Regions from separate parts of the Brevibacillus sp. BC25 genome, predicted to be linked through region 1. Evidence: riboswitches for the same ligand, from Rfam matches in the RefSeq annotation. Region 1 holds a riboswitch; each other region holds the start of a gene.
What was found. Region 1 has a riboswitch for cyclic di-AMP ahead of PMI05_RS03550 (CAP domain-containing protein). Riboswitches for the same ligand answer to the same signal wherever they lie in the genome.
Positions count from the first base shown of each region.

Region 2: it holds a riboswitch for cyclic di-AMP, as region 1 does, so the genes downstream of both, PMI05_RS28080 (CAP domain-containing protein) here and PMI05_RS03550 (CAP domain-containing protein) in region 1, are expected to answer to the same signal.
Region 3: it holds a riboswitch for cyclic di-AMP, as region 1 does, so the genes downstream of both, PMI05_RS27225 (glycine betaine/L-proline ABC transporter ATP-binding protein) here and PMI05_RS03550 (CAP domain-containing protein) in region 1, are expected to answer to the same signal.
Region 4: it holds a riboswitch for cyclic di-AMP, as region 1 does, so the genes downstream of both, PMI05_RS11880 (C40 family peptidase) here and PMI05_RS03550 (CAP domain-containing protein) in region 1, are expected to answer to the same signal.

Region 1 covers NZ_AKIX01000016.1:26,458-33,903, reverse strand. Annotated here, with positions in the region: gene PMI05_RS03570 (hypothetical protein) at 1-262, opposite strand, end outside; gene PMI05_RS03565 (helix-turn-helix domain-containing protein) at 538-2,127, opposite strand; gene PMI05_RS31250 (ABC transporter substrate-binding protein) at 2,279-2,770, opposite strand; gene PMI05_RS31245 (hypothetical protein) at 2,779-3,282, opposite strand; gene PMI05_RS03555 (hypothetical protein) at 3,619-3,837, opposite strand; cyclic di-AMP (ydaO/yuaA leader) riboswitch at 3,946-4,103, shown strand; gene PMI05_RS03550 (CAP domain-containing protein) at 4,111-4,698, shown strand; gene PMI05_RS03545 (hypothetical protein) at 4,821-5,015, opposite strand; gene PMI05_RS03540 (cell wall metabolism sensor histidine kinase WalK) at 5,141-6,232, opposite strand; gene vanT (serine racemase VanT catalytic subunit) at 6,275-7,446, opposite strand, start outside.
Region 2 covers NZ_AKIX01000128.1:188,837-196,282, reverse strand. Annotated here, with positions in the region: gene def (peptide deformylase) at 8-535, shown strand; gene PMI05_RS28085 (homoserine dehydrogenase) at 566-1,576, shown strand; gene PMI05_RS31210 (hypothetical protein) at 1,678-1,833, shown strand; gene PMI05_RS28080 (CAP domain-containing protein) at 1,898-2,629, opposite strand; cyclic di-AMP (ydaO/yuaA leader) riboswitch at 2,637-2,793, opposite strand; gene PMI05_RS28075 (rhodanese-like domain-containing protein) at 2,878-3,216, opposite strand; gene PMI05_RS28070 (cold-shock protein) at 3,650-3,853, shown strand; gene PMI05_RS28065 (hypothetical protein) at 4,021-4,467, opposite strand; gene PMI05_RS28060 (2-phosphosulfolactate phosphatase) at 4,601-5,323, shown strand; gene PMI05_RS28055 (catalase) at 5,404-6,993, shown strand; gene PMI05_RS28050 (hypothetical protein) at 7,291-7,446, shown strand, end outside.
Region 3 covers NZ_AKIX01000125.1:19,059-26,504, reverse strand. Annotated here, with positions in the region: gene PMI05_RS27250 (pseudouridine-5'-phosphate glycosidase) at 1-559, shown strand, start outside; gene PMI05_RS27245 (VanZ family protein) at 637-1,545, opposite strand; gene PMI05_RS27240 (heavy metal translocating P-type ATPase) at 1,947-4,367, shown strand; gene PMI05_RS27235 (copper ion binding protein) at 4,432-4,632, shown strand; cyclic di-AMP (ydaO/yuaA leader) riboswitch at 5,378-5,524, shown strand; gene PMI05_RS27225 (glycine betaine/L-proline ABC transporter ATP-binding protein) at 5,917-7,143, shown strand; gene PMI05_RS27220 (proline/glycine betaine ABC transporter permease) at 7,127-7,446, shown strand, end outside.
Region 4 covers NZ_AKIX01000039.1:177,402-184,847, reverse strand. Annotated here, with positions in the region: gene PMI05_RS11890 (cell wall metabolism sensor histidine kinase WalK) at 1-458, opposite strand, end outside; gene PMI05_RS11885 (response regulator transcription factor) at 459-1,178, opposite strand; gene PMI05_RS11880 (C40 family peptidase) at 1,392-1,913, opposite strand; cyclic di-AMP (ydaO/yuaA leader) riboswitch at 1,918-2,057, opposite strand; gene PMI05_RS11875 (hypothetical protein) at 2,377-2,778, shown strand; gene PMI05_RS11870 (PspA/IM30 family protein) at 2,863-3,558, shown strand; gene PMI05_RS11865 (class I SAM-dependent methyltransferase) at 3,653-4,231, shown strand; gene liaF (cell wall-active antibiotics response protein LiaF) at 4,246-5,136, shown strand; gene PMI05_RS11855 (sensor histidine kinase) at 5,150-6,298, shown strand; gene PMI05_RS11850 (response regulator transcription factor) at 6,306-6,935, shown strand; gene PMI05_RS11845 (metallophosphoesterase) at 7,109-7,446, shown strand, end outside.

The DNA.
Region 1 (7,446 bases):
CCTCCAATTTTTGTCCAGTATCTAAATTCTCAAACATGCAATGTTCTCCATGAACATCAAAGTACCAATTACCGGTTAAATGTTCTCCATCGTTTAGCAATTCCGCATTTGAAATTAAGTAGTAACTTCCTTTTATTATCTCTGATTTTTCAGGCTGGTTCGTTTCCAATATTAATTTGTCGATGAGTTCTTGCGCAATTACTTTATAAGAGTCCATTGCTGCCAATAATTCATCTACCGTTTCTTTCGTTAGCGAGTTCATACATTACCGCCCTCTATGCTATTTATATTTTTCAGATACAATTGCCAGCGCTTGCAGCATACTATCTCCAACCATCAAAACTGAGCCAACCAAAATCATAGGAAAGGCTTGCTCTAAAGTCACGCCTTCCAATGTTAACTTTAGCACCTCGCTGTCACGCTAGTTTAACGGTCCTGGTCTAAAACTTTATTATCCAGTCTAGTACTTTATTAATCAGTCTAAAACTTTGTTATCTCTGTACAGATGCAGACCATTCAGTCGCAAGCAAAACCAAATCAAGCTAACGATCGCAGTATATCATCGGTTTTTTTGCCGTTGGAAATAATTCCGTTATTCATCCAAGTTAGAAAATCAACCTCGTAAACGCGGTTGTTTCGTACAGCAGGCAGATCACGCCACTCTGGCTGCTCCAGCAGTTCCCTCTCCTTTCCTTCTGCCTGACTATGCCACTTATCGAAAGTAATGAACAGATGATCCGCGGTTAACGTACGCAGGTCCTCTACAGAGAGATTGAACATGCCCGGCCTATTCGCTTTTGAAGCTACACCTACGGCGGAGTGGGAGCGCAAGCCAACATCGCCATAGAGAACAGTCGAAACAAAGCCTTGCCCTTCTCCCGCATATTGGATGATGTGGTCCGCCGAGATACGCAAAAAAGCGACCGTTGCACCTTTCATAACCTGACTCAGCGTATGACTCGTGCTCCGTGCTTTGAAATCATACTTTGCGATAGCATCGTCGGCCAACTCCGTCCGACCGAAATAATCGGCGACGGTACGCAGCAGCGTACGCCAATTACTTGTCTGCTCACGCAGGATACACGTGTTGGATATGCGTCGGCACTGAGAATATTGCAGTTGCTCGTAACGATCTATAAGCAATATCAAATCCGGCTTATAACCGGAAAGCGCGTCAAAGTTGCCGCCGTTCTCGTCGAACGTCGGAATATGGTCTAAGCCTAGATAGTCTTGTTTTCCCCATTTCGCATGCCAATACTGGGCGATAGGCTGCATATCCAGCGAGACTATGAAATCCTCCAAATACGGCGCTACTACTCTAAGCTGTCCCTTGCGGCTGCGACGGTATTGTCCGGGCGATATGCCTACCGTCTGCTTGAAACGACGATTGAAATAATATTCATTGTTGAAACCTGCATTCAGCGCAATATCGAGCAGCTTGTCATCGGCGCTTGCCAGCCACTTCTTGGCTTGATTAATCCGTACTTCATTCAAGTACTGAAGCGGTACTTGACCCGTAGCCTCTTTGAACAGACGGGTATACTTCCAGCGATCAATGCCTGCGAGGGAGGACAGCTCCTCCAAGTTCAGAAGCTCACGGTAATACTGATGAATATGCCGTATGCTAAGCTCTACCCCATTCCGCTCGATATCCGTTCCCTTATCCTCGGCTGCAGGTGCATTTTGGCGGAATAGAAAGAGCAGCAGCTCTTGAAATCTCACAAATCGTTGGAACAGCTCGAGCTCGTCGCTCGCCCCGCGGAGTCCATATAACTCATCAAGCAGCTCCATCGTCTTCGCGAAGGGTGCGCAGGCAAGCTCTTGCTTATCCGGCAGCAAGCTCGAAGCTGCTTCATAGCCGCTCGTTACGAAGCACACTCGGTAATAGCTGCAGCTCATAACCTCTTGATCAACATATAAAGATCTTCCTGGCCCCTGCAAATAGCATTTTCCTTGTCCCGTCCCGCTCATTATAATGAGCAGTTCAAAGCTTTCCTTATCGTTTCTATCGCTGCTGTCCAAATCACTCATTTCTGCTTGCTCGCCCGCAACGACTAAGCGGATCGATCGCAGCGCATATTGGACTAAAGGAGCAGTCCCAGCTTGTTTGCGCTGTTCAATATCCATCGTTACTATCAACCGCCTTTTAATTGATATTCATTCTCAATGAATATAGTGTAAATCAAATCGAGCCACCCATCAACCTTCGTTGAAAAGTGGCTCTTTCTCAATTATGGCGATGAGTCCCGCCAATGAACTTAATCACTCTTATTTCCTGCTAAGAAGCCAGTAATCGAAGTAAATCATCCATCTTCAACCCGTTTGCCGTAATGGCTCCCGTCTGCCAATACGATCTCTCTACGGGATATACATGGCCGTTCTTAAATGCAGGAACGGTCTGCCATAACGGATCTGCCTTCATTTCCTCAAGCGCTTTCGTGTTGCTCTCATCCTCCCACGTCCCGTTGGACGGAAGCAAAATAATATGGTCCGCGTCAAGCTCTGGAATGACCTCCTTCGACAAGACGATATTGCCCTCCGTCATCGCCTCGGCGAACCCCGGCGCCTTCAGCCCAAGATCCTCATACAAGATTTGTCCGACAAACGTGTTATGAATACCGAAAATATTAATCGATTTATCTACGACGTTCATCCGCAGAACAACAAGCTTCTCATCGCCGATCGCCGCGTTCAGCTTCGCCTTCACATCGACAATACGGGCTTCGTAATCGGCAAGAACCTGCTCCGCCTTGTCGCTGAGACCAAGCAATTCGGCGATTAAGGTAATGTTTTGCGCGAATCCGCAAGTACGTCGTCCGGCAAGCGGAACGTCGGCGCAACCTTGGAATAGAGCGCGTATTGTGCTACATCGACCTCTCCGGCGCCGATGATCAAGTCCGGCTCGGACACAAGCATAGCTTCGATGCTGCCGGTCACATCGAACAACGGCACTTCCAGCTTCAAATAATCCTGCTTGCCCCACATCGGGTTATAATATTGCACAATAGGCGTTACCCCAAGCGCAACCAAATAATCTTCACGATAAAGAGCTGAGATTCGCTTTGGATTTGTCGGAATCTCTACCTCTCCGAAGCCATCGGTTACGACGCGCGTTTCCGTCTGAGGCGGAGCTTCGCTTGGCGCTGCCGTTGCCTGTGCAGGCTGATCGGTAGTCACCGTGGCCACAGCTTGATCGCCTGTCGAGCCGCAACCTGTCACCGTAATCATTGCTGCCGTTATAAGCGATATCCATCCTGTTTTCATAAATCCCGATCTTGCCATGATTAAATTCACTCCAAAAAGTTTTATGTTTTGTAGCAAAACAATTCGTTGATTTATAGTGATAATCATTATCATCTCACTTGAGTAAATTTTACCCCAAATTGGATTGCATGCTCAATACACATTCTCTACGACCAGCTTTATACAAACTCGTCACTTCCTGACTAACGAAAAACAATAAAAAAAGGAGCCTCGCATAAGAGGCCCTATCCACCTGCACTGTCTATGAGGTATGCTGAATCAACTCGGGAAGAATTCGGAGCAGCCGCCGATCATATGCGCATCCCTTTTTCTGACTCATCTTTAACGTCAGACCCCACTTAAGCGATTGAGCAGCTAGGATTTGCGAACAGGTAAATATGCTTTTGGAATTTTACAGGCGACACTGTAAGCGGGATTGAACACGTTGGCCACCTTATATTCGACGACTTGGCCGAGCAGCAGGCTTGCTTCATTTACCGAGAGCCCATAGTCTTCGACTAGCAAGGAGAGCATTTCAGTAGTTGCATGCTGAAGCGCTTGTTCGAGCGGTCTGGCGTTGCCGATGCAAGACAAGTGAGTGTCGGACTCCAGCCTCTCAATAAAACAAGAGATATTCTTATTAATCCTACCAAATTTTACGGGTTTCTTTCACCAGTGAATCTCTGTTATTCTAGGTCATGCCAAACAAAACAGCCGAAACTTCCTCTCGAATGGAAGTGCGGGGGATCTTTTTTACTTGCAGATGAGAGATCTGCATGGGGTGAATCGCCAAAGTGCGTAGGGTTGTTTCCTCAATCCGAATCCGTCAACTAACCTCGTAGGCCAAAAAAAGGAGACGATGTGAATATGAAACGCCTTGGTACTATTGCAATCGCGACATTGGGATTGGGATTTGTTCTTTCCGGCTTTTCTAACACAGCTTCTGCCGCTACCACATGTCCGCAATACGGGTATCAACCATATATGCAACCTGTCCAACCGCAAATGCAAGCACCTTACGCAGCACCAGCGAATCAACAGCAGCCAGCTCAACAGCCAGTAAAACAAGCTAACCAACAAGTGGATGCTTCCTCTGTTGGGAAGCAAGTAACTGATTTGGTAAACCAAGAGCGTGCAAAAGCAGGTCTGAAGCCAGTGGAACTGGATGCTTCCCTGAACAAAGTTGCACAAGCAAAAGCGGCTGATATGTCCAACAACAACTACTTTGACCATACAAGCCCTACGTATGGCTCTCCATTTGACATGATGAAACAATTCGGAGTATCTTCTATGACCGCGGGTGAGAACATCGCCATGGGTCAACGCACCGCTGAGGAAGTCATGAACCAATGGATGAACAGTGAAGGACACCGTCAAAACATCATGAATCCTTCCTTCACCAAAATCGGTGTAGGCTTTGTGAATGGATACTGGGTACAAGAATTCATCGGATAATGAAATTGGATATAAATGCCGAGTCCTCTAGTGGGGACCCGGCTTTCTTGTTTTTTCCCAGCCTTGTCTGGAGTGGCCCTTGAACATCTATCTATCTCCGTGAAAAGCCAACAGCTTACCTTTTACTTCATTCTCTTCCGGGTTACATTCCTACTCGATTTGCTTAAGGGATTGTTCTCTTGGTTACGTGCCTGTTCCATCTTTTTATATGCCTGTAATGCTTCCTTATCCCCTTGGTTAATGGCCCCAGCCCAAGTAGCCAATGATATTCCAGCAACAATTACCGCACCTATCAATGTCCATGTGTATTTATTCATAACTAACCACCAAAAATTAATTTGTTTCGTTGCAGGAATATTCTACCAAAATTTCAAATCCCCATGAATTATGCAATAAAAAAATGGAGACATTGAAGCGTCTCCATTTTTTTATTGCCATCATTTCATCCATACGGCAACCTGACCTCAAAACACGTTCGAATAAAATCACTTTGGACTGAAATCGTTCCCCGATGCTTCTCGACGATATTTTTTGCAATAAACAGGCCGAGTCCTGTGCCTCCCCCTTGATGCGTTCGCGCTTTATCGCCCGTAAAAAACATTTCAAAAATATGCGGTAGCGCATCCTCAGGTATCTGGTTACCGTAATTCATGATTTGTACTACCACTTCATCGTCCTCACGATAAGCGTTCAAATCGATAAACTGGCCATCTCCTCCATAGCGTATCGCGTTGGTCAGGATATTCTCAAAGACGCGCGCCAAAAGCTCCCCATTTCCCACGATCACTAAATGAGCAGCAATCGTACACCGCGCGACCAGCTCATTTTTCTCAAAGGAAGGATACATCTCTTCATTTAACTGAACAAGCAATTCACTCAAATCAATAACCTTTTGCTCGAGGTTGACCATGCCGTAATTCATTCTCGTAATTTCGAAGAGCTCATCAATCAGCTTTTCCAATCGTTGCGACTTGGTAAAAGCAATCGTCGCATAATGCCGCATTTGTTCTTTTGGCATCTGCTCGTCTCGTAAAACTAAATCTAAATAACCCAGTACGGATGTCAGCGGTGTGCGTAAATCGTGCGCCAGATTCAAAACAAGCTGATCCTTGCTGCTTTCAGCGAAATCTCCTCTTTCTACCGCCTTTTGCAGCATTTCACTTGCCAGATTGATATCCTTGGCGATATCTGCGAACTCATCATTGGATGGAATATGGACATGCCGTGTAAAGTCTCCACTGGCGAGATAATGAATGCCCGTGGAAATCTCCCGAAAGTAGCCCGCATACCGTTTGGTCAGGAGATAGAAATACAAGATCGCAATGGGAGCAAAGACAAGCAAAAAGAAATTGATATCCCCCATCTCCCTGATGAAACGGCGAACCTGGGCGAGCGGATCTTCGTACTTAACCTCCATCCGATAGTAAAACTGGAGTACTTTATAGAGCAGAAAGGTTATGATACCGGCCAGAAGCATGCCAAGCCCAAGAAGCCCAAGCATTTTGGAACGAAAACTATGTCTCCTCTTCACCATGGAAAAAATGAACCACTCCCTATCCCAAATTTCGTCCAGAGATCAATCATGATAGACTCTTTTAATGCGTTCTCCCAAACGGCTTACCAGTTCGTTCGTAATGATTTTACATTGATGGGCCATTTCCTCGGCAGTGATACCCTCTTCTTGATCTCTGCCGATAAAGGTCACAACATCCCCTTTTTGCACCTCTTCCATATCTGTAATATCTACAATAAGCTGATCCATGCAGACAAACCCAATAATTGGTCTCCTTTTTCCTCTGATCAAGCAGGTAGCGCCCGATTGTGACAGCATGCGCGGAACCCCATCTGCATATCCGATGGATACGATGGCAATCTTGCTGTCTTTGGGCGCTGTGTGGGCGCGTCCATAGCCCACGGATTCTCCTTTTTCCACCTGTTTCACCTGTACAACTCTTGCTTTCAGTGATAACACAGGTCGTAGGTCGACGCTTGTTTTTACCTTATCTCCCTGCTTGCTCAACATCCCGTAGAGAGCGATCCCAATCCGAGCATAATCGTATTGCAGCTCCCCGTAATTCAGCACGCCATAACTGCTTTGAACGTGCAGCTTCTGTGGATCGATCCCCGTTTCTTTCAGCTGATCGATCACTTTCTGGAAACGGGCGATTTGATTTTTCGTGTAATCGATATCCGAAGCTTCCAAACTATCAGCCACACTCAGATGCGTAAAGGTACCGCATACCTGCAAATTTTTATAGCGATACATGGCCGCAATTTTTTCTGTGTGTTCCCAAGATTCCCCGAGTCTCCCCATCCCCGTGTCGATCTTGATATGAACAGGGATTTTCACGTTGTAGCCATTCAGTTTTTGGGCATATTCGTTATCTACTACGGTTTGCGTCAGTCTGAAACGGGCGATTTGGCGTATCCGTCGTTCATCGGTATAGCCAAGCACCAGAATCTCCCCTTTTACGCCCTTCTTCCTTAGCTCGATTCCTTCATCGATTGTGGCAACTGCGAAGTGATCAATCCCGAGCTTGTTTAAGAACCTCGCGACTTGCCATCCGCCGTGGCCATATGACTGCGCCTTGACGACTGCCATCATCGCACAATCCTTCGGGAGAACCCGCTGGATTTCCCTTACATTATGTTGGAGATGAGGAAGATAGATATCAGCCCATGCTCGTCCTGTTTGATCCGGTTTCCCACCTCGAAAGCGCTGGATCACCTTCATCGCCATCACAGAAA
Region 2 (7,446 bases), on a different contig from region 1:
GAAGGAAATGGCTGAACGCATGATCGTTCGCCTGGGGGACCCTATCTTGCGTGAAACTTCAAAAAGAGTACCATCCATTACTCCACAGGTTGAAAAGATTTTGGATGATATGGCCCAAACGATTTACGCTGCGAAAGGTCGAGCAGGCTTGTCTGCGATCCAGATTGGCATCCCGAAGCGTTTAGTTGTGATGGATTGCGGCAGCGGCTTGATTGAACTGATCAATCCGGTGTTGATGGAAAAATCAGGTGAGCAGGTAGGGCAAGAAGCTTGTCTTTCGATACCAGGTGTTTTTGGAATCGTTCGTCGGGCGAATTATGTCAAAGTTCAGACGCTGAACCGCCAAGGAGAGACAAAGACAATCGAAGCCGAAGATTTCCTTGCTCGGTGTATTCAGCACGAGATGGACCATTTGGAAGGAATTTTGTTTATTGATCATACGGAAGAGCTCTACTCGGCAAAAACAGGAAAGAAACTGAATCACAAGGATCTGCACCGGATACAGGCTAAAAGTAGAAAAAAATGGTGGAAATAAACGGAGCTTAGACAACAAGGAGATTGACTCATGAAACGTTGGAATATTATGTTAACCGGCTTTGGAACAGTAGGACAGCACGTAGCCAGACTGCTGGAGCAGCGACGGGAACGGTACCGCGAGCTTTATCAAGCGGATGTCAGACTCGTGGGAGTCGTTCGCTCGGCTTCCGGTCTCTACGATGAGAACGGAATCGACTCAGGAAAATGGGAAGACTATGCTCATACAAAACAAGCAAGGAACCCATCATGGAACGCGCTGGAATTTATCAAATCAGTTCAAGCGGATGTGCTCATCGAGGCTGGTCCATCCGAAAAAGAGGGAGGACCCGGTCTTACTTTTATTCGTTATGCATTGGAAAATGCTATACATGCAATCGCGATTTCAAAAGGTGCGCTTGTTGTCGATTATGCTGGTTTAGCCGCTCTAGCCAAAAAACATGGCGTCGCGTTGAAAGTGAGTGGAGCAACAGCAGCAGCCCTGCCAACGATCGATCTATTGCAATATAACTTGGCAGGCTGTGAAGTGAAACGAGTCGAGGGCATTTTTACGGGAACGACTAACTTCGTGCTCACAAAAATGATGGAAGAGGGGCTTACCTGTGCGGAAGCAGTCGAGCTCGCTCAGAAGATGGGGATTGCCGAACCGGATCCTTCTTACGATATCGATGGTTGGGATACAGCGTCGAAGATTACGATCTTGGCAAACGCCGCTTTTGGCGCACAAGTAAATCTGACCGATATCGCACGCGCAAGTATTAGCGAAATAACCGCGTTACAAATCGAGACGTGGAAGAAGCATACGAAGATTCCCAAGCTGATCGGAAGCATCCAAAAGGAAGCGAATGGCACGCTTTCTGTAGCAGTGGAACTGTGTGCAGTAGATCTTACCCATCCATTTGCATCTGTATCAGGTACGACAAAAGCCATACGGGTAGAAACAGATGTCATGGGGGATTTATTGGTCGTTGGAGGAAAATCGGATCCTGTCGCGGCAGCAGCGGCTGCCTTAAAAGACCTTGAACATATCATTAGCAGATAGGTTCATTTGTATGTGCTTCCAGTGTTCCTTAGGAATGAGTCGTTTACAACCGCGAGCATACTAGGGATGCACCACAAAAAAACGGCAAGGGGGCCATACGGATGAACCAATCGTCTGATGTCAATGCCGAGCTGCAGCAAGTATCTGCTTACCCAACCAAGCAAAAAATGCATCAAAAGGACGTCGCTTTGGTAAATGAGCAGGATAGCTGCTGTTGTACCCCCAATAAGCAGGCATCCGAAGCACAGCAGGAATAATGCCTACACGAAAAAGCCGGGTCTCGATTAAGAGACACCGGCTTTTCGTTTCATGCAATGCGTTCTATCCGATAAATTCTTGTACCCAGTAGCCATTTGTGAAGCCTACACCAATTTTTGTGAACGCAGGGTTCATAATGTTTTGGCGGTGACCTTCACTATTCATCCATTGTTGCATAACTTCTTGTGGACTCTGTTGACCCATGGCGATATTCTCACCTGCAGTCGAGTACTGAATGCCATACTGCTTCATCATGTCAAATGGGGAACCGTACGTTGGGCTGTTGTGGTCAAAATAGTTGTTAGCAGACATATCTTGTGCTTTTGCCAACGCTACTTTGGACAGCGCTGCATCCATTTGAACAGGCTTGAGACCTGCTTTTGCACGTTCTTGGTTCACCAAATCCGCGACTTGTTTCGCAAAATCACCAGTTTTTCCTTGATCCGCTTGATTTACTGGAGCGGCAGGTTGAGTGACGTTATTGCTAGGTTGCGCTGGTGCAGCTTGAACTGGAGCTGGTTGGACAGGCGCTGGTTGTACCGGCTTTGCTGGTTGCATCGGTGTCATTGGCTGTTGTACTGGCATTGATTGTCCAGGGGCAAAGCCTTGTTTTTGTTGAAAGAAGTTCCAAAATTGCTGGGAATTTGGAGCTTTTTGGAATTGTGGCATATAATATTGGAATTGTCCGCCAGGAACAGGGCAATTAGAAGCAGCCGAAGCAGAAGTAGCGAAGCCTGTTAGAGCCAAGCCCAGACCAAGAGTCATCGCGATTGTAACAGAACCAAAACGTTTCATTAAACAAATCTCTCCTTTTTTTTGCCTACGAGGTTAGTTGTCGGATTCGGATTGAGGAAACAACCCTACGCCAGCTCGGCGATTCACCCCAATGTGGAATATCTCATCCACAAAAAAGTCCCCCGCACTTCCTTTTCAAGAGGAAGTCTCGGCTTATTTCGTTTGGCATGAACAACGATATCAGACAATCCCAATCGAAATAAAGGAGTAATATATGGCAAATAGCTAGAAGCGTTGATAAATTAGGCTCATTTCGATTCGTTTGATTGTTCCTTCCATGCGGTTAAGCCGCCTTCCAATGCATTTGCTTGAAAACCATGCTCACGAAGAAGAGCGGCAGCTTTTTGCGCTTTGTTACCTGTTGTACATACAGTAACAATCTGCACATTTTGCGCAAGTTTTTCGGTTTCTTCATCGAACGGCTTGTCCTGTTCTTTCATTAGAAGATAGGGGACGTTACGTGTCGAAGCGTTTTCATGAACGAGGCTGCCAGAAATAAATTTTTCGGCGTCGCGTACGTCCAATAAAAGTACGGGCATTTTCTTTTGAAATAATTCGGATAATTGAATGGTTGTCAAAGTATGCAATGAAATCCCTCCCAATGCTATTGTAACAGAGTATCGCCTTCCCAGTATAAGGGTGAACGGTTGCTTTTATTGGACAACCATGGTAGAATGAGGTTGCTACTTGAAAAATTGATACCTAATCATTCATCGAGGTGTATTTGTATGCTGATGGATAACATTTTTGAATCCCCGATTCACACTGGCGCGGTCATCGGAGCCGCAAGGATGGAAGAGAGGAAGGGCTTTCATTGTTTTAGGTTTTCAAAAGGTTTAGTTTTTAATTTTGCAGTTCCGTCCTATGACATTCGCATATTGGCTGAGTAGGTAAAATTCACATATCATGAAGGCGTATCATAGCACATGATTTGGTATTTCTTCATGATATGTGAGCTTTATTTGCTTCGGTAAATATATGACTAGCATATTCAAATTGAATTTTTGGAGGTTTTTTTAAATGCAAACGAACGGAACAGTAAAATGGTTTAACGCAGAAAAAGGTTTCGGTTTCATTCAAGTAGAAGGCGGAGACGATGTATTCGTACACTTCAGCGCAATCCAAGGTGACGGTTTCAAAACTTTGGACGAAGGTCAAAAAGTTCAATTCAACATCGTTCAAGGCAACCGTGGCCCACAAGCTGAGAACGTAGTAAAACTGTAAGTCTCCTTTTAAAAAGAAACTGTCCTTTCGAGGGCAGTTTTTTTGTCGTGGTCCTAAAAGTAAAAAGGCGTTGGGATAGTCCCCAGCGCCTTTTCCTGCATGCGAATGGATTAAAAAAGGAACTATGGCGTCCCACCATAATTCCTCATTTTCTTCGTGCAAAATAGTTAAATACAAGTTTCGATTTCGACAGTTTGGAATTGACTGTCAAGAACTGAAAGACCAACAACTTGACCTCCGCCGATGGTAGTACGGCCATAAGTGGTGAGAAGGACATTTCCGTTGTTTTCTGCGACAGTAAGGCGAACTTCATAGTGGAAAGATGCGGGGACCAGCGCATTGAAAGCAGTGCGAGTATTCGCAGGGATAAATTGGGTGATGTCAAGCAAGGTGCTAACTGGATTCGTTTGTGTAACTGCGTTACCCCAGTTCAATACTTGCACACGTACTTCAACCTCTTCTGTGTTCAGATTTACCAGGTCGAGGTGAGCGGTGAGAGCACGGGCGAGGTTGTTTTGCAAAATACCAGTCGTTCTCACAGTATTTCTTCTTGGGCGTTTGTGATTTCTTTTTTCCGTATTACCTTGATCGTCGTCGTATTCGATTTCAGACATCCATGTTCACTCCATTCTTGTGTAAACTAGTGGGACAATAATACGATATTGTTTCTTGCCTTGATTTGTAACGGCGAACGTAAGGGGACGAGTAACTATTTTTGATAGAGGATGGTGGAGGTTTTTGGGGGAAATGCCTGTATGCACACAACTAGACTATACGGCACGATTCGATTGGGGATACGAAGGGGTGGAACAGGTCGGGGCAGCATCGGATATGATCGTCATTATCGATGTGCTCTCCTTCAGTACGTGTGTCGATATCGTAACGGGACGTGGAGGTATCGTCTATCCTTATCAGGTAAAGGATGAGTCAGCCTTAGCATTCGCTAATCAAAAAACAGCGCTGCTCGCTGGAAAACGCGGAGAACCAATCTCCCTTTCACCCGCCTGTCTGAAAACAATTCCGGTGGGAAGTAGAATGGTGTTACCCTCGCCAAACGGATCCACCTGTACCGTGCTGGCAAAGAAAACAGGTGCGAAGGTAATCGCTGCATGCTTGCGAAATGCACCATCCGTCGCCAGATACATACAGCAGCAGAAAGGAATCGTAACGGTCATCGCTTGCGGTGAAAGGTGGGGGAATGGAGCATTGCGACCGGCTATTGAGGATATGATTGCGGCAGGTGCGCTGCTTCACGGATTGGAGGGATATCGATTGTCACCAGAGGCCGAAATGGCGGTGGCAGCCTTCCGATCGGCCCAAGATCATCTTCCCGCTTACTTGCAGAAATGTGCTTCCGGACAAGAACTGATCAGCATGGGGTACCCGGAAGATGTCGCACTCGCTGCGGAATGGAATCAGAGTTGCACGGTTCCAGTGCTTAACGATGATTTTGCTTACGAAGCTATTTAGTCTTTTCGCATAAAGAATCCCTCATTCGGTAACCATGGTTATGAACCACATATGAGAAAAACTGGACAGGGAGGATTCATATGGATGAAAAGAGCAAGTCCATCAACCAGTCAGAAGAAAATATCCTGACGAATCGCCAAGGCCATCCGATCACAGACAACCAGAACTTGCGGACCGTTGGAAATCGCGGGCCAACCGTTCTGGAAAATTACGACTTTCTGGAAAAAATCACACATTTTGATCGGGAGAAAACACCTGAGCGTGTCGTGCATAGCCGAGGTGCAGGAGCACATGGCTATTTTGAAGCGTATGGAACCGTAGGAGATGAGCCGATTTCTACGTACACGAGGGCGAAATTGTTTTCGGAGCGGGGGCAAAAAACGCCTGTGTTTGTACGGTTTTCTACGGTTAATCATGGCACACATTCGCCCGAGACATTGCGCGATCCACGTGGGTTCGCGGTGAAGTTTTATACAGAGGACGGGAACTGGGATCTGGTGGGCAATAACCTCAAAGTTTTTTTCATTCGGGATGCCATGAAGTTTCCTGATCTTGTACATGCGTTCAAGCCTGATCCTGTCACAAACATTCAAGACGTGGAACGGATCTTTGACTTTATCTCGAACACGCCTGAGGCCATGCATATGATCACGTTTTTGTTCTCCCCGTGGGGGATACCGGCGAACTATCGGCAAATGCAAGGCTCTGGCGTAAACACGTACAAGTGGGTTAACCACGAAGGAAATGCGGTCCTGGTCAAATATCATTGGCAGCCATTAACGCAAGGGATTAAAAATTTGACACAAAAACAGGCGGAAGAGATCCAAGGGAAAAACTTTAATCATGCCACACAAGACTTGTATGAAGCGATTGAACGAGGAGAATATCCGGAGTGGGAAATGTGCGTCCAGATCATGAGTGATGACGATCACCCAGAGCTCGATTTTGATCCGCTTGATCCAACGAAAATATGGCCCGAAGATCAATTCCCGTTTCTTCCTGTAGGTAAAATGGTATTGAATAAAAACCCGGATAACTATTTTGCAGAGGTCGAGCAAGCAGCTTTTGGGACAGGTGTTTTAGTGGATGGACTTGATTTTTCTGATGACAAGCTACTGCAAGGAAGGACCTTCTCTTACTCCGATACGCAACGTTATCGGGTTGGCGCCAACTATTTGCAGCTTCCGGTCAACGCTCCCAAAAACCATGTCGCTACCAACCAGGAAGGCGGTCAAATGCTGTACCGTGTAGACCGGACGCAGCGGCATATTAACTATGAGCCATCGACGATTGGCGGATTGCAGGAAGCCAAGCAAGCAGCTCCTGATCATCAGCCAGAAGTGGAAGGGAAGGTCGTACGTCAAAAGATTGATCGCACCAATGATTTCAAACAGGCGGGAGAACGTTATCGCCTCTTGGAAGACTGGGAAAGAGAAGACCTCATAGTCAATCTGACGGATGCACTCCTTTCCTGTGATCGTCGCATTCAAGAGAAAATGCTTGGCTACTTCTCGCAATGTGACGAAGAGTACGGCCAGCGTTTGAAAGCTGGAATCGCTCAGGGCAATGGCGGAAACAGCAAAGAGATGGGCGGACCGATGGGCGCAACGAATCCCGGAGCGGCTGTCAAGGAAGCCGAACAGAAGTCCCGTCCGTCAAAGCCATACTGATGACCCGAGTCAACAACAATACTGAAAGAACAGCGGAGCTTTGCCGAATCCATGGTAAAGCTCTTTTTTTGTATCCGGTTGCAATTTGACTTAACAATCAGAAGGGAAAGCTCATATTCTAGCGCTCGTCGTTGATAATCTCAGTAATTACATGCTGATGGGGATTGAGCTAGATCAGAGGGATATCTGGACTGAAACAGTGAGAAGCGTACGAAAGTAATCGCAAAAAAAGTAACGCAATTCGAGTTTCCAGCGTCTTACAATTGTTTACATTAGACGATGGCGAGGAGATTCACGATGGTACGAAGAGAGAAATGGGTAGCATTATTAAGCTCTACCGCGGTACTCTGCCTATTGACGACAAGTGGGATCGCTGCTGCATCCCCTGCGAAGGCCGTTTCCCAAAAAGTAGAAGCTTCGGCTAGTACGAAGGGCAATACCGAGTTGAAGCTA
Region 3 (7,446 bases), on a different contig from region 1:
TGGCGGTATCGGCGGGGTACACCGTGAAGGCGAAATCACTTGGGACGTATCTGCTGACCTGACTGAGCTGGCGCAAACAGATGTAGCTGTAGTATGCGCAGGTGCGAAATCGATCCTCGATATCGGCCGCACACTCGAATATTTGGAAACACAAGGTGTACCAGTTGTGGGCTACCGCACAGATGAATTCCCATCCTTCTTCGCTCGCGAAAGCGGATTTGGCGTAGACATGCGCATCGATACACCGGAAGAAGTCGGTAAGATGATGAACACCAAATGGGATCTGGGACTAAAAGGCGGTATGATTATCGCGAACCCAGTACCAGAATCTGATGCACTGAATCACCAGGAAATCGAGGCTGTGATCCAGAAAGCACTCGCAGAAGCAAAAGAAAACAACATTGCAGGTAAACAGGTAACGCCATTCATGCTCGATAAAGTGAAAAAGCTGACAGAAGGCAAGAGCTTGGCAACGAACATCGCGCTGGTGAAACACAATGCTGAAGTAGCTGCGAAAATCGCGGCAGCTTATCAGAAAGAAGCGAATCAAGGTAAATAAGAGAGATTGAACAACAAAACAGTCAAAGAAAAACGAGCCTCTAGAATCGCTTCTAGGGCTCGTTTCGTTTATTTTACTCACTCCCACCAATGTTGCATTCCACGGATTCCAACGTCCCACAGCTTAGCGTTTCCGGAAACGATAATGGTAATTTCGTTTACCTCGTTAAAAGGCAACTCCCTCAAAGCCTCTGCCCCTTGATAGGATTGTTCGTTTAACTGAGATATTTCTTGTCCATCTACGATGATTTTGGCTTCACCCTTAGAGTCTCCATTGTCGGGAATGCCGAAATAGAAATAAAGCCAGACATTTTTTTGGTTCCCCAGAATATAGTTGTATGTTTTGGTTGATTCCCCTTCACTGCTATACACGTTCATTTTCGGCTCTATTCGCTCACCTGCTACGGTGAAACTTGGGAGGTTCTCAGTCATAGGTGTAGTTCCTGTCACTTCTTTCATAACAGTTAATGATTGAATAGGGCCTTCTCTTTTTTTGATGATTTCAGAGACCACCATAACTCCAATTATAAGGACAACAATAGATAGAGCAGAAGCCATGAGCTTTTTATAAGAAATTTTTGAAGAAAATCCAACTCTATAGGCAACATAACCAATCGCTGCCCCTATTGTATTGGATATCACATCATTAATATCAAAGCTACCAAGATAGGTTAAAGCCTGAACTGTTTCTAGAACGAGAATCGCTAAGACAAACAAGGATATGAACTTCCCAAATCTTACACGATACAACAGGGGAAATAATATTCCAAAAGGGATAAAAGCAGCAACGTTTCCGAAATCAACAATCCATGAATAATTTAGTTCTGGAAATTTAAGTGGTACTCCTTCTGGAGCAAGGATAAAGGTGTATCCATCTACACTAGTTGCACCGTCGAGCCTGTTAAACGCAAAGAACATAAAAAATAAAATGAAAATCGTATAGCATATGGTACCAGCTAAAATGACTTTCCGTGATTTCGTTTCCATAATTTCAATCTCCTTAAAGCTATTTGTATCTGAATGATTTTACTCTGAATGAATACGTAAGTAATTAGCTGTTAGTCACATCCTTCATTAACGGTGTGAAGCTCGGGGATGACATTGCTGTTAAGAAGTACTGCCATATGTTTGGAAGGAGACCGCCCGAACGAAGTGAGGAAAAAGGCGACTGGAAAACATGTGGCAGGGCTTCGTTCGGCACCAAGGATAGAGGACCACTCATCATTTTTCCCTGTGTTTTCAGCACTTGAAGCCCATTTAGAAAAAAATTGAAAAAAGTACTTGATATACCCTCAGGGGGTATTGTATAGTAAAGGTGTGATCAGGAAACAACGTAAGGGAAACGATACGATAAAATATACCCCTCGAGGGTATTTGGAGGGATTATAATGAGTGCCAAAACAGCAGAGGCAACAGTCGCAATCTCAGGGATGACTTGCGCAGCTTGTGCACTGCGCATCGAAAAGGGCTTGGGAAAAATGGAGGGAGTGGAGACTGCCAACGTCAATCTGGCTTTGGAAAAATCCACAGTCGTGTTCGATCCAACAAAAACGAACATCGACGACATCCGCTCCAAAATTGAATCGCTCGGCTATGGCGTCGTCACTGACAAGGTGGAGCTAAACATCTCGGGAATGACATGTGCGGCTTGCTCCACACGGATCGAAAAAGGCTTGAACAAAACAGCTGGGGTTCTGAAAGCAAACGTGAACCTGGCGATGGAAACAGCCACTGTCGAGTACGATTCATCACAGGTAAGTGTGACGGACATCATTCAAAAGGTAGAGAAGCTAGGGTATCAGGCGACTCGCAAGGAAGATGGAGAAGAAGAAGAAAAAGTAGATCGTCGCCAGGAAGAAATCAAACGTCAGACCCGCAAGTTCTGGATTTCCGCGATTCTGTCGCTCCCGCTGCTCTGGTCGATGGTGAGCCACTTTTCCTTCACTTCGTTTATCTGGCTGCCTGAAATCTTGATGAATCCGTGGGTACAGCTCGCATTGGCAACACCGGTACAATTCATCATCGGAGCACAGTTTTACGTGGGAGCTTTTAAAGCCCTTCGCAACAAGAGTGCCAACATGGATGTGCTGGTTGCTCTCGGTACCTCAGCTGCTTATTTCTACAGTTTATGGGTCGCGATTAATTCCATCGGTGCTCATGGCGGCCACATGCTGGAGCTGTATTTTGAGACCAGTGCGGTACTGATCACATTGATCGTCTTGGGTAAACTGTTTGAGATGAAAGCAAAGGGACGCTCTTCGGAAGCGATCCGCAAGCTGATGGGCTTGCAAGCAAAAACAGCAGTAGTCGTACGGGATGGCGTCGAAATGACCATTCCTGTAGAAGAAGTGAGACTGGGCGACGTCGTTCACGTGAAGCCGGGCGACAAAGTACCTGTCGATGGCATCGTCATGGAAGGACAGTCCGCAGTCGATGAATCTATGCTGACTGGAGAAAGTATTCCGGTGGATAAAGCCGCAGGCGATACCGTTATCGGCGCCACCTTGAACAAAAACGGCTTCTTGAAGGTTCAAGCAACCAAAGTCGGAAAAGAAACGGCTCTGGCACAAATCATTAAAGTAGTGGAAGAAGCACAAGGAACAAAAGCACCGATTCAGCGCGTAGCTGACAGCATCTCCGGGATTTTTGTCCCAATCGTAGTAGGGATTGCTATTCTTACCTTCTTGATCTGGTACTTCTTCGTTATACCTGGCAACTTCGGTGAGGCTTTGGAGAAAGCAATTGCTGTACTCGTAATCGCTTGCCCGTGCGCCCTCGGTTTGGCTACACCGACCTCGATCATGGCGGGCTCTGGACGCGCAGCTGAGCTGGGTATCCTGTTCAAAGGCGGGGAGCATCTGGAGACGGCTCACCACCTGGATACGATCGTCCTCGATAAAACAGGGACCGTAACCAAAGGCGAGCCAGAACTGACAGACGTCATCGCCATTGATATCGAAGAGCAAGAGCTACTCTCTTTGGTAGGTGCCGCTGAGAAAAACTCCGAGCACCCATTGGCTCAAGCCATCGTTCGTGGTATTGCAGATAAAGGAATCACCCTGTCCGATACAGGTTCATTTGAAGCCATTCCTGGTTTCGGTATCCGGGCAACCGTTGCTGGCAAAGAAGTACTCGTCGGTACCCGCCGCTTACTGGAAAAACATCAAATTTCGTACCAATCAGTGTCTGATACCATGCTGGCACTGGAGCGCTCCGGTAAAACGGCGATGCTCGCAGTCGTCGAAGGCAAGCTCGCTGGCTTGATTGCCGTAGCGGATACGATCAAACCAACCTCCAAGCAAGCTGTTCAGCGCATGAAAGCGATGGGATTGACTGTAATCATGATGACCGGTGACAACCGTCAAACTGCTGAGGCCATTGCCCGTGAAGCAGGAATCGATCACGTCATCGCAGAAGTCCTGCCTGAAGGCAAAGCCGCAGAAGTGAAAAAACTGCAAGCACAAGGCAAAAAAGTCGCGATGGTCGGCGATGGTATCAACGATGCACCAGCACTCGCTACCGCTGACGTCGGCATGGCAATCGGTACAGGTACAGATGTCGCTATGGAAGCAGCAGATATTACGCTGATGCGTGGCGAACTGACCAGTGTCGCAGACGCCATCGAGATGAGCAAACGCACCATCCGCAACATCAAGCAAAACCTGTTCTGGGCATTGGCCTACAACACTTTGGGCATCCCGATTGCTGCAATCGGCTTCCTCGCTCCATGGCTTGCCGGTGCCGCAATGGCCTTCAGCTCCGTATCCGTTGTACTCAATGCTCTGAGATTGCAAAGAGTGAAGCTATAACAACAGTAACAAGCGGCTTTGTCCGCCTTACTCATACACGATAAAAATTAAGGAGAGATTGATCATGACAAATATCACATTGAACGTAGAAGGTATGTCTTGCAACAAATGCGTAGCGCGCATCGAGAATACATTGAAAGAACTGGGTGCAGAAGGCAAAGTAAACCTGGCTGACAAAAAAGTTGAGGTTTCCTACAACGAGAGCAACTTGACTCTCGACGCAGTAAAAGAAGCAATCGAAGACCAAGGCTACGACGTCGTTTAATCATCCAGCCATTACAAATGAAAGCTCCTGCCTGATTCAATGAGGCGGGAGCTTTTTGCTTTCGTGGTAGGGAGTGGCTGTAGGGGAGGGGAAGAAGCCCATTTCCAGTCTACGCTTCGGCCTACGCCCCGCAAGGGGTTAGACTGTCCGCTGCGAAATGAATGTCGGGAGCGCTTCAAAAGTAGAGTTTCGAAGATGTATTCGCAGAGGTTGAAGCTGAAAACCCCCGCCAGTCATTTCTCCGCTAGGTAGGGCTCCAGAGGCGCTAGGACTGGAAATGTTCTTCTTCCCAAGTCGCTTTTTTCATCTTGAAAGTAGCATTCAAAAGGTCTTTAAAAAAGCATGTAGGAACCCAACAGCTCGTAGAGGAAACAGGAGAAATAAGCGAAGATCTTTGGACACACCTACCGAGGCGCAGTGAAAAAAAGAGAAACTGCCTTTAGCGTCCACCTCTGAGACGCATCCTGAACAGTCAACTTTGGACGCGGTTTCGCTTTTTTTCACGGAGCCGGGCACCCCATGCTCCCGCGCAGGGGTTCCAAGAATCTGAGCGTTTTCTCCTGTTTCCTCCCCACCACAACAGCGAGTATAGCGCACTAATCTTTCAATCGAATAAGCAACCAACAGCTAATTCAATCCGACTCATAAAGAAAGCCGTAATCCGGTTAAAACCTTGCTAAACGAACGTTCACAATAACTGGAAGCAAGCGTATAATTCAAATCACAATCACGATTCAATAAGAAACAACACATACGGCCTAGTTCCGAGATTCTCGGAAGCGGGGGAACCAATCTTTTGGGGTTAATCCTGAGTGATCAGGAGGGATGAGGAAATGTCTTCTCTGCCATCCTACCCGTCAGCTAACCTCGTCGGCCAAAGCAGGGAAGGTCATGGATGGATAAAGTCTAGGCATATAATGCGCAACAAGGGGATTCCTTGCGGGCGTGTGATAGGCCGATGCAGGCTTTTTCTTTGGGACCTTTGTTCTGGAGAAAAAGGATGGATCGGCCTATTTTTTTATGACAATACCGACGAGCAGCTTACGCCGATACAGTCGTGAAGGAAATGGTGTGGATCGCTGGGAGGCAGTTGGTACGACATAAACCGCTGACAATCGAAATCAGGAAGACAGAGTACAGGGAGTCCTGAAAATGGACGCCAGGTATTACGTAAGCCTGCGGATTTTCAACACGAGTAAAAATCAAGCGTGCCTTGGTTTTGCTGGAGTGTGGAAACTTCGCGGGCTTTTTACATTTACGAAAAAACAAAGGATGAGGGATACCATGCCCAAAATGAAAGTCCATCAACTGACAAAAGTGTTCGGCAAGCAGCCCGAGCTGGCCTTGAAGCTGCTGGAGGAAGGACGTACAAAAGAACAAATTTACAAGCAAACGGGCCAGTCTATCGGGGTAAATCAGGTCAGCTTTGAAGTCGAGGAAGGTGAAATCTTCGTCATCATGGGCCTGTCAGGCAGCGGCAAATCCACCTTAATCCGACTGTGTAATCGACTAATTGACCCAACGAGCGGAAGCATCGAGATCGATGGGGAAGAGATCGTGGACATGAAGGCAACGGCTTTACGCGAGGTGCGAAGGAAGAAGCTCGGGATGGTTTTCCAAAACTTTGCCCTGTTTCCGCAGCGGACGGTACGAGAAAACGTCGAGTTTGGATTGGAGATTCAACAAATACCACCAGGGCTCCGGCAAGAAAAATCACGGGAAGCGCTCAAGCTCGTTGGATTAACCGAGTGGGAAAATGCGTACCCGGATCAATTGAGCGGAGGGATGCGCCAGCGGGTCGGATTGGCGCGGGCGTTGGCTAATCATCCAGATATTCTCTTGATGGACGAAGCATTCAGTGCACTGGACCCGCTCATTCGAAAAGACATGCAGGATGAACTGCTGGAGCTTCAGATGACGATGAAAAAGACGATCCTGTTCATTACACATGACTTGCACGAGGCGTTGCGACTGGGCGATCGGATTGCCTTTATGAAAGACGGGCAGATCATTCAGATCGGCCGCCCGGAAGAAATCATGGCAGACCCAGCGGATGAATTCGTGCGGAAGTTCGTGGAGGATGCCGACCTGTCCAGGGTCCTCGTTGCTGAAAATGTGATGAAACGGGCAGAAGCAATCACGCCTGACAAAGGGGCTCGAGTGGCACTGCAACTTATGATGGATAACGGCGTGTCCAGCTTGTACGTCGTGGACAAAAAGCGCACACTGCTCGGCTTGATTACGGCGTATGACGTATCACTCGCGATCAGTACGGGGGATTCGCTGGAGACGATCATGAAAACTGACCTCCCTACCGTTTCACCTGACGCACGTCTGCACAGTTTGTTTCCGATGATGGCAGATCTGCATGTCCCGATTGCTGTAGTGGGCGAGCAGCAGCGTTTGTTGGGTGTCATCGTAAAAGGAGCGGTGTTAGGCGGGCTGGTAGGCAAAGTCAATGTCCAAGAGCACCAGAGAGCAGAGGTGATGAGTGATGGACGTCGTGCCTAAGCTGCCGATTGGTGAATGGATGGAAGGGTTCGTGGAGGTGCTGGGCCAGTACAAAGGGGTATTGTTTGATCCAGTGTCTATCGTCATTTCCACGATGGTGACTTACTGTTCCACGGTTTTGGCAGAGATACCTTCGCTGATTCTCATCTTGCTGCTAGGGGCCGCTGCGTGGGTTTTTGCAGGGAGAGCGTCCATGGTCTTTACGGTTATCGGACTTTCTCTCATCCACAACTTGGGGTACTGGGATGAAACGATGGAGACATTGGGACTCGTCCTCAGTGCCACCATGATTTCGATCGCTAT
Region 4 (7,446 bases), on a different contig from region 1:
ATTATGTCGTAATCATCTGTGTAGAAATAAACAACGATCTCCCCTGTACGCGGTGGCTCCTGCTGAAAATGGTACTCAGCTACCACTTTGAGGTCATTTTGCTTGGCAGAATCGCCACGGTTTGATGAGGAGGGAGAAGGCATTTTCAAATTATAGGCGCGTGATGTTTTGCTGTAGATGGTGTTTCCATTGGCATCCTTCACGAGCATGCGGTACATCACGTCGTCTGGCAACTGCTTTTCAAGCTCCAAACGTTCGATTGGGTCCTTGAAATTACTGACGAGAAGCAATTGATTGAGCATGACCTTCTCTGCGGCTTCCTTCTCAGCCTGGTACTGATTATGCCGATCATTTTTGAGTTGAGCGACAATAATGTCTTGAAAAACAAATTTAAACAACAAGATGTTGAGTGTGATCAAGGCAATGAAGGAGAGAAAAATTTTATTACGTAAGCTCATTTAAAGCTTCTCCCCGATGAATACGTAGCCTGTCCCCCATTGTGTTTTAATGAACTGACGCTCTGTTTCCAACTTTTCACGGAGGTTTTTGATATGGACGGTCACTGTATTGAGCGAGCCATAACCATATCCCCAGACACGGTCATAGATTTGCTCTCTTGTAAAGACGATGCCCGCATTTTCTGCGAGGAATGTGAGCAGTTGAAATTCTTTGGTAGAGAGCTCAATTTTTTGATTACATACATAAACGGAATACGTTTCTTTATGAATTTCTAGGTCCTTGAATTTCAAAACCGTAATCGGAGAAGAGGCTGTTTCCTTCTCAGGCTGCTCCTCCGTATGCTTGCGAATGCGCTCATAACGACGCAGGTGGGCACGAATGCGAGCGAGCAGTTCTTCTGTATCAAATGGCTTCGTAATGTAATCGTCTGCGCCGATTTCGAAGCCGACTACCTTATCTACCGCTTTTCCTTTTGCACTGAGAAACAGTATAGGCAAATCCCACTCACGGCGAATTTGAGAACAGAGCTCGTAGCCACTCATGTTGGGCATCATAATATCCAAAAGGATCAGGTTGGGTCGCTCTCCTTGACTGAGCAGGGAGAGTGCATCTTCTCCACTCTCTGCAGAGGAAACGGTGAAGCCCTCGTTCTCCAAAATGTCTTCTAGCAGTTCAATAATCTCCAGATTGTCATCGACAATTAAAATGTGATCTTTCACCGGAAAACCCCCAGTTACTTCTATTAATAAGGAATACCATTCAAAGAATGGGTCTTGTCTATCATAACATGCTTTGACCTGATCAGGGGAAGAAACCCCGTAAGTTATTAAGTTGTTCTAATATATGAGGGTACCTCTTTAGACCAGGTACTAAGTTTCGTCAGAAAAAGCCAGAGACGTAGTGTCCCTGGCTTTTATTATTTTGCCGAACGACTATTTTTGAGCTGGTTTTTCCGGCAACGATGCAGCTTGCACCGCTTTTTCCTTTTTCGGAGTTTCTGCTTTCGCTAGAACAGGAGCGCCGAGACGCTTGGCGCCTACATAACGCTTGCTCCAGTAGTATGGATCGCTCAACTTAGTGTTGACGACTCCACGACCAGATTCCGAGTGCACGAATGTGCCGTCTCCAATGTAGATACCCACGTGAGAAATGCTGCGACCGTTCGTATTGAAGAACACGAGATCGCCTGGCTGCAAATCTTTTCTGGCTACCTCTGTACCTAATTCGTACTGAGAAGCAGAATTGTGAGGCAGGTCTACACCTAACGCATCAAATACGTAGCGCGTGAAACCGGAGCAGTCAAAGCCCTTTTTGGACGAGCCGGAAGATTTGTAAGGGGTACCGTACAAGTCGCTGACTACTTCATTGAGAGAATTCTCCTCAGCAGCATGTGCAGCGCCTGCCCCCATAGCAAGCATTCCAGCCATAAATAAAGATAAAACTACCTTGCGCAAAAGAAACTGCTCCCTTCGTGAGCCTACGAGGTTAGCTGAAGGGTTCGGTCGAAAGGACGCCCTAGGCTGCTAGGAGTAGCAACCATTCACCCCAAAAACGTGGTTCCCCCGTTTCCGCCAAGCGGAATTCGGCTATTTTTCGATGTTTTTTTACACGCACTCTTACGAAGATTCTACGTCAGTCTTTCTTTTCCTTCTTTTTCATCCGATTGTTCACATATTCGTCACAAAAATACCGTCAAATGCTGTAACGTTTTCGTTCAACAGTGCAAGACGCCTTTCGACGCGCGCTTGTTCTGCCTTGCGGGACAGCTCGTCCGATTAGGGCAGGAAATTGTCTCCGTCCAAGGACGGAGGGAAAAACCAACCGCACGCCCGTTATGGGAAGCCTATACCGAGGGCTACAATAAGGGCATAACGTTCCACAAGCACCACATGCAAAACGAATGGAGGTAAGCGAGTAATGAGCGAACGGTCTGGCAAAGTTCTACTCGGGCTGGTTCTGCTGCTAGTCGGTGGGTTGGTTCTTCTAGATCTGGTGGGTATCGATATCGGAGACTTGCTCGGGTTCATCATTCCCGGTGTGATCATGATATACGGTGCCAAAAAGATTATGGGACAAACCGGTTCACGCTTTTGGGGAATCCTAGTCTTCCTATTCGGGTTCCTGATGTTGATTGGCAAGCTTGACCTACTATTTCACGCACTTCTGGCCATTGGGGTGATTTATCTGGGATATCGCTTACTGCGTCCCAGTCAAGAACCTAAACAAGCTCCACCTGCTTGGGAGCGTGAATGGGCCCAAAAAGTATTAAAAGAAGATACGCTAGACGCTTGGGAGAGAAACGTAACCAAACGACCATAACCGTTTTGGTAACCGCAATAACACTGTGTCGCAAGAGTCTTTTGGATGAACAATATGATGTGATATGATGAGGAGGAAAAAATAATGAGTATCTTTAAACGTTTGCGTGACCTGACAGTAGCTTCGGTAAATGATGCATTGGATTCGATGGAAGATCCGGTAGTAATGCTGAATCAATATATGCGTGATATGGAAGTAGAAATCGGACAAGTTGAAGTAGCAGTTGCCCGTCAGGTTGCACTGGAGAAGAAATTCCGCCAGCAATTGGACGAAGCCAATGCTCTGATCGAAAAACGCGATCGTCAAGTCAAGCTCGCTTTGACTGAGGGAGAAGACGAGTTGGCTCGTCGAGCACTCGCTGACAAGAAGCAGTACGAAGGTCGTGCAGCGGAATATGAAGCTCTCTACCTATCAGCATCCGAGGCAGCCACGCAAATGCGCGAGAAGCTGGCTGAGCTGAAGGAAGAGTTCTATAAAATGCGTGCGAAAAGGTTCACACTGATGGCACGTGCACAAGTAGCTCGTACACAAAAGCAAGTCAATCAAGCAGTTGTCGGTATCGGTAATCCGTCCGCAGGCCGTGGCTTCGCCCGCATGGAAGAAAAAGTCATGCGCATGGAAGCAGAAGCGCAAATGAGTGGACAATGGCGCCAAACAGACCGCGCTTGGGAGAACGCTTTGTCTGAACTGGAAAAGGATGATCTCGATGCAGAACTTGCCAGCATCAAAGCATCCATTAATGAAGTAAAAACACCGGTAGCAAAACCAGTACAATCCTAATTCGACAGGAACTGGGGGACTGGGTGTAGAATAGATTGTGTCAATTTGGCAGCCTGTGTACATCAGGCTGCTTTTCCCCTAGGAGGTACGATTCTTGCAGGACTTCTTGGTCTTTTTGCGGCGGTTTATCGCTGAGCCTGGACGCGTCGGTAGTATAATCCCCAGCTCTCGTTTTTTATGTGAGCAAATGTTGAAAAGCGTCGATTGGGCTTCAACCGATGTGATCCTGGAGCTGGGACCTGGTACAGGGGCATTTACCCAAACGATCTATCAGCGCTTGCGTCCCGGCACACAGTATGTGCTTGTGGAACGAGATTCCCATTTTCGCTCTATGCTTCAATCACGTTTTCCCGATCTTCCTATCAGGGAGGAAGCGACTCAACTTAGGTCTTACTTGGAGGAGCAGAACCTTGCAGGTGCAGATGTCATTATCTCAGGTCTGCCATTCGCCAACTTTCCACAAGAGCTGAGGGCAGCAATTCTGGACGAAGTTCAATCTGTACTGAAGCCAGGGGGCCTATTTATTACATTCCAATATTCGCTACAACTCCAAGCTGAGTTGCAGGATCGTTTTTCCTGGGTCAAGATCGACTTTACCCTGTTGAACATTCCGCCTGCATTCATCTATACATGTCGTAATGGTCAAAGTGAAAACGATCAGCATGGGGCGTGAGAGAGGAGACTTTTGTGAAACTGTCCCGTTTGCACAAAATGTTGGCTGGTATCCTGATTATTTTTACGGGAATCGGCCTTTTGTTAGACAGTTTGGGTATCATTTCGTTCGGTCTTTTTGATTTGTGGCCGATGGTTCTTATTTATTTCGGCCTTCGTTTGTGGGGGCAGAAAAATCGGATTGGCGGAGGGATTCTATTCTCCCTGGGGACCATTATCGCGATGGATATGTGGTTTCGTGTCGGGATCGATGATTTGTTCCAAATTGCAGTGCCAATCGTGTTTATTTATTTCGGATTTCAATTGATTCGGGGCAAGAACAGCAGAAGAGATCACCGTGTGAATCAATCTTTGGGCGATACAGGGACCCCATCTGCTGCGGAGACGATTATGACAAGTGATGCGAGTGTTCCGAGTGACATGAAGGTTTCAACAGAGGAACGTCCTTGGTTAGACAGCTGGAATAAATGGAAGCAAGTTGGTGGCAAAATTCCTCATCACGAAGGAATGTCTTCATCACCTGACGACACGTTGCCAAAAGATTCCCGCAGTTCTCTGATTGGAGATTATCACCTGACCTCGGGGCGTTTTGAACTCAATCACTTGCATGTCTGGCATGGAATCGGGGATGTTGTGATTGATCTTTCCCGGGCAGTGTTGATGCGAGATGAGGCAGTTCTAGTCGTAGAGGGCTGGGTAGGCGATGTGACGATTTATGTGCCTGTCGATCTTCCTGTATCGGTAACGGCAGGGTTGAGTATTGGTGACCTGGAGGTGCTAAGCCACCGTCAGGGAGGTATCAATCGCAGTGTTAAGATTCGTTCTGATCAGTACGATGAAGCATTGCAAAAAGTAAACTTGCATATCTCGCTGCTTGTCGGCGATATAAAAGTCAAGTACATCTAGGAGGTACTGGCGGATGCGTCGACAGCGATTGGCAAGTATTCAGTGGCAATACGTGCGCTATGGCATGTTACTGGCCGTCAGTGCAATTACTGCCGCGTTTATTTGTTTCTTTTGGCTATACTTTTTATGGAAAGATCACCCTGGGATTCATCGGTGGTACAACGAAATGATTAGCGACCGCAACCTCGTGTGGTGGCTTGAAGAATATATAGGCATCAATCTGCCTGCTGATCCAGAGGGCTTGATTCAGCTTGCTGCTTTTGTTGTCTCTTTGCCTGCAGGTGTCTTAGTGGCATTGATCATTTCCTATATCATTGGCAATTTGTTGAAAAAGAGACTTAGTGTACTGTGGGAAGCTGCCATGAAGCTTGGGCGCGGAATGCTGTCGTATCGTGTTCCCGAATTGGGCGTCGATGAAGTCGGCGAATTAGGATGGCAGATCAATCGTTTGGCTTCACAATGGGAAGAGCAAGTGGCATCTTTGCAGCGGCTGTCGAACCACAATGCGGCTCTCGCAGAACAATTGAAGCATGCAGCGGTAACAGAGGAGCGACAGAGATTGGCGAGAGAACTGCATGATGCAGTCAGCCAGCAGCTGTTCGCCATCGCCATGACGACTGCGGCGATGAAGCGGCTAGTAGAAAAAAATCCACAACGTGCAGCACAACAGATTGAATTGGTCGAAGAGATGGCAGCAGCTGCACAAGCGGAGATGAGAGCATTACTCTTGCATCTTCGTCCGGCTACGTTACAAAACAAGTCATTGAAGGAAGCCATTCTGGAACTTTTAGATGAGCTGACGCGTAAAAATACTATACAGCTGACTTGGGAGATTGAAGACGTCGAAGGCTTGCCGAGTGGAATTGAGGATCATTTGTTCCGCATTTTGCAGGAGTCCTTGTCCAATACATTACGGCATGCCAGAGCTACCCAGATTACAGTAAAGCTGTTTACACTGCAAGAGCAGGTTCGCCTGCGAGTAACGGATGACGGTGTTGGTTTTGATCCGGATGGGGAGAAAATGACGTCCTACGGTTTGCGCAGCATGCAAGAGCGCGTAGCAGAGGTCGGAGGCTCCATGGAGATTTACTCGGCAATTGGGAAGGGGACGCAAATTGAGGTGCGTATTCCTCTAATGTCACAGACGGAACGGGAAGGGTGAAGGCTCGGTGATTCGGGTACTACTGGTAGATGATCACGAAATGGTTCGGATGGGTCTGGCTGCTTATTTGTCTACGGAGGACGATATTGAAGTCGTAGCAGAGGCAGGCAGTGGAGAAGAAGGGGTGCGGATGACGCAAGAGCTGCGCCCAGATGTCGTTCTGATGGATTTGGTCATGGAAGGCATCGGTGGTGTGGAAGCGACTCGGCGTATTCGTGAAAGCTGTCCATCCAGTAAGGTTATTGTCTTGACCAGCTTTATTGATGACGAAAAGGTATATCCGGTCATTGAAGCGGGGGCATTCAGCTATTTGCTGAAGACTTCGCGTGCAGCTGAGATTGCAAAGGCAATCCGCTCTGCTGCGGCGGGTGAGCCAGTTTTGGAATCGAGGGTAGCAGGAAAAATCATGGCCCGTTTCCGTCACGGCCAAGAGTCCCATCCCCATGAGCAACTGACGCCGCGCGAGTTGGAGGTTTTGAAGCTGATCGGTCAGGGCAAGTCCAACCAGGAGATTGCAGATGAGCTGATTATCGGGATCAAAACGGTCAAGACTCATGTGAGCAACATTCTTGCCAAGCTGAACGTGGAGGATCGCACGCAAGCGGCCATTTACGTGCATACGCATAGCTTAGGCTAATCACATAGCATCATGGATAGGTAAACGCGCCAAAAAGCTCCTCGGTAAACAGGGGCTCTTTCGCGCGTTTACTTGTTAAACAGTTTTCTTGTACACAACCCGTGAGTTTTTTTCGCAGATGTGGTAAAGATAGTAAGTAACGAATGAGAGATAACGGAAAGGAGGGACGCGCTATGAGGCACAAACCTCAAACGCGCTCCAAGGTGCTTTCGGCTGACAATGGTGTGGATATCGTCGGCGATGTTCACGGCTGTTACGACGAATTTATAGAATTGCTCAAACGCTTGGGATATGAACAAACCCGAGACGGTACATATCGCCATCCCCACGGCCGAAAGCTCCTTTCCCTCGGTGATATCACGAGTCGTGGACCTTACTCAATCAAAATGCTGCAATTTTTTCACCATCATGTCACGGCAGGCCTGGCTGAGATGGTGGATAGTAACCACGGGTGGAAAGTAGCACGTTGGTTGGATGGCAGACCAGTGACATTGGCACACGGAGATGAAAA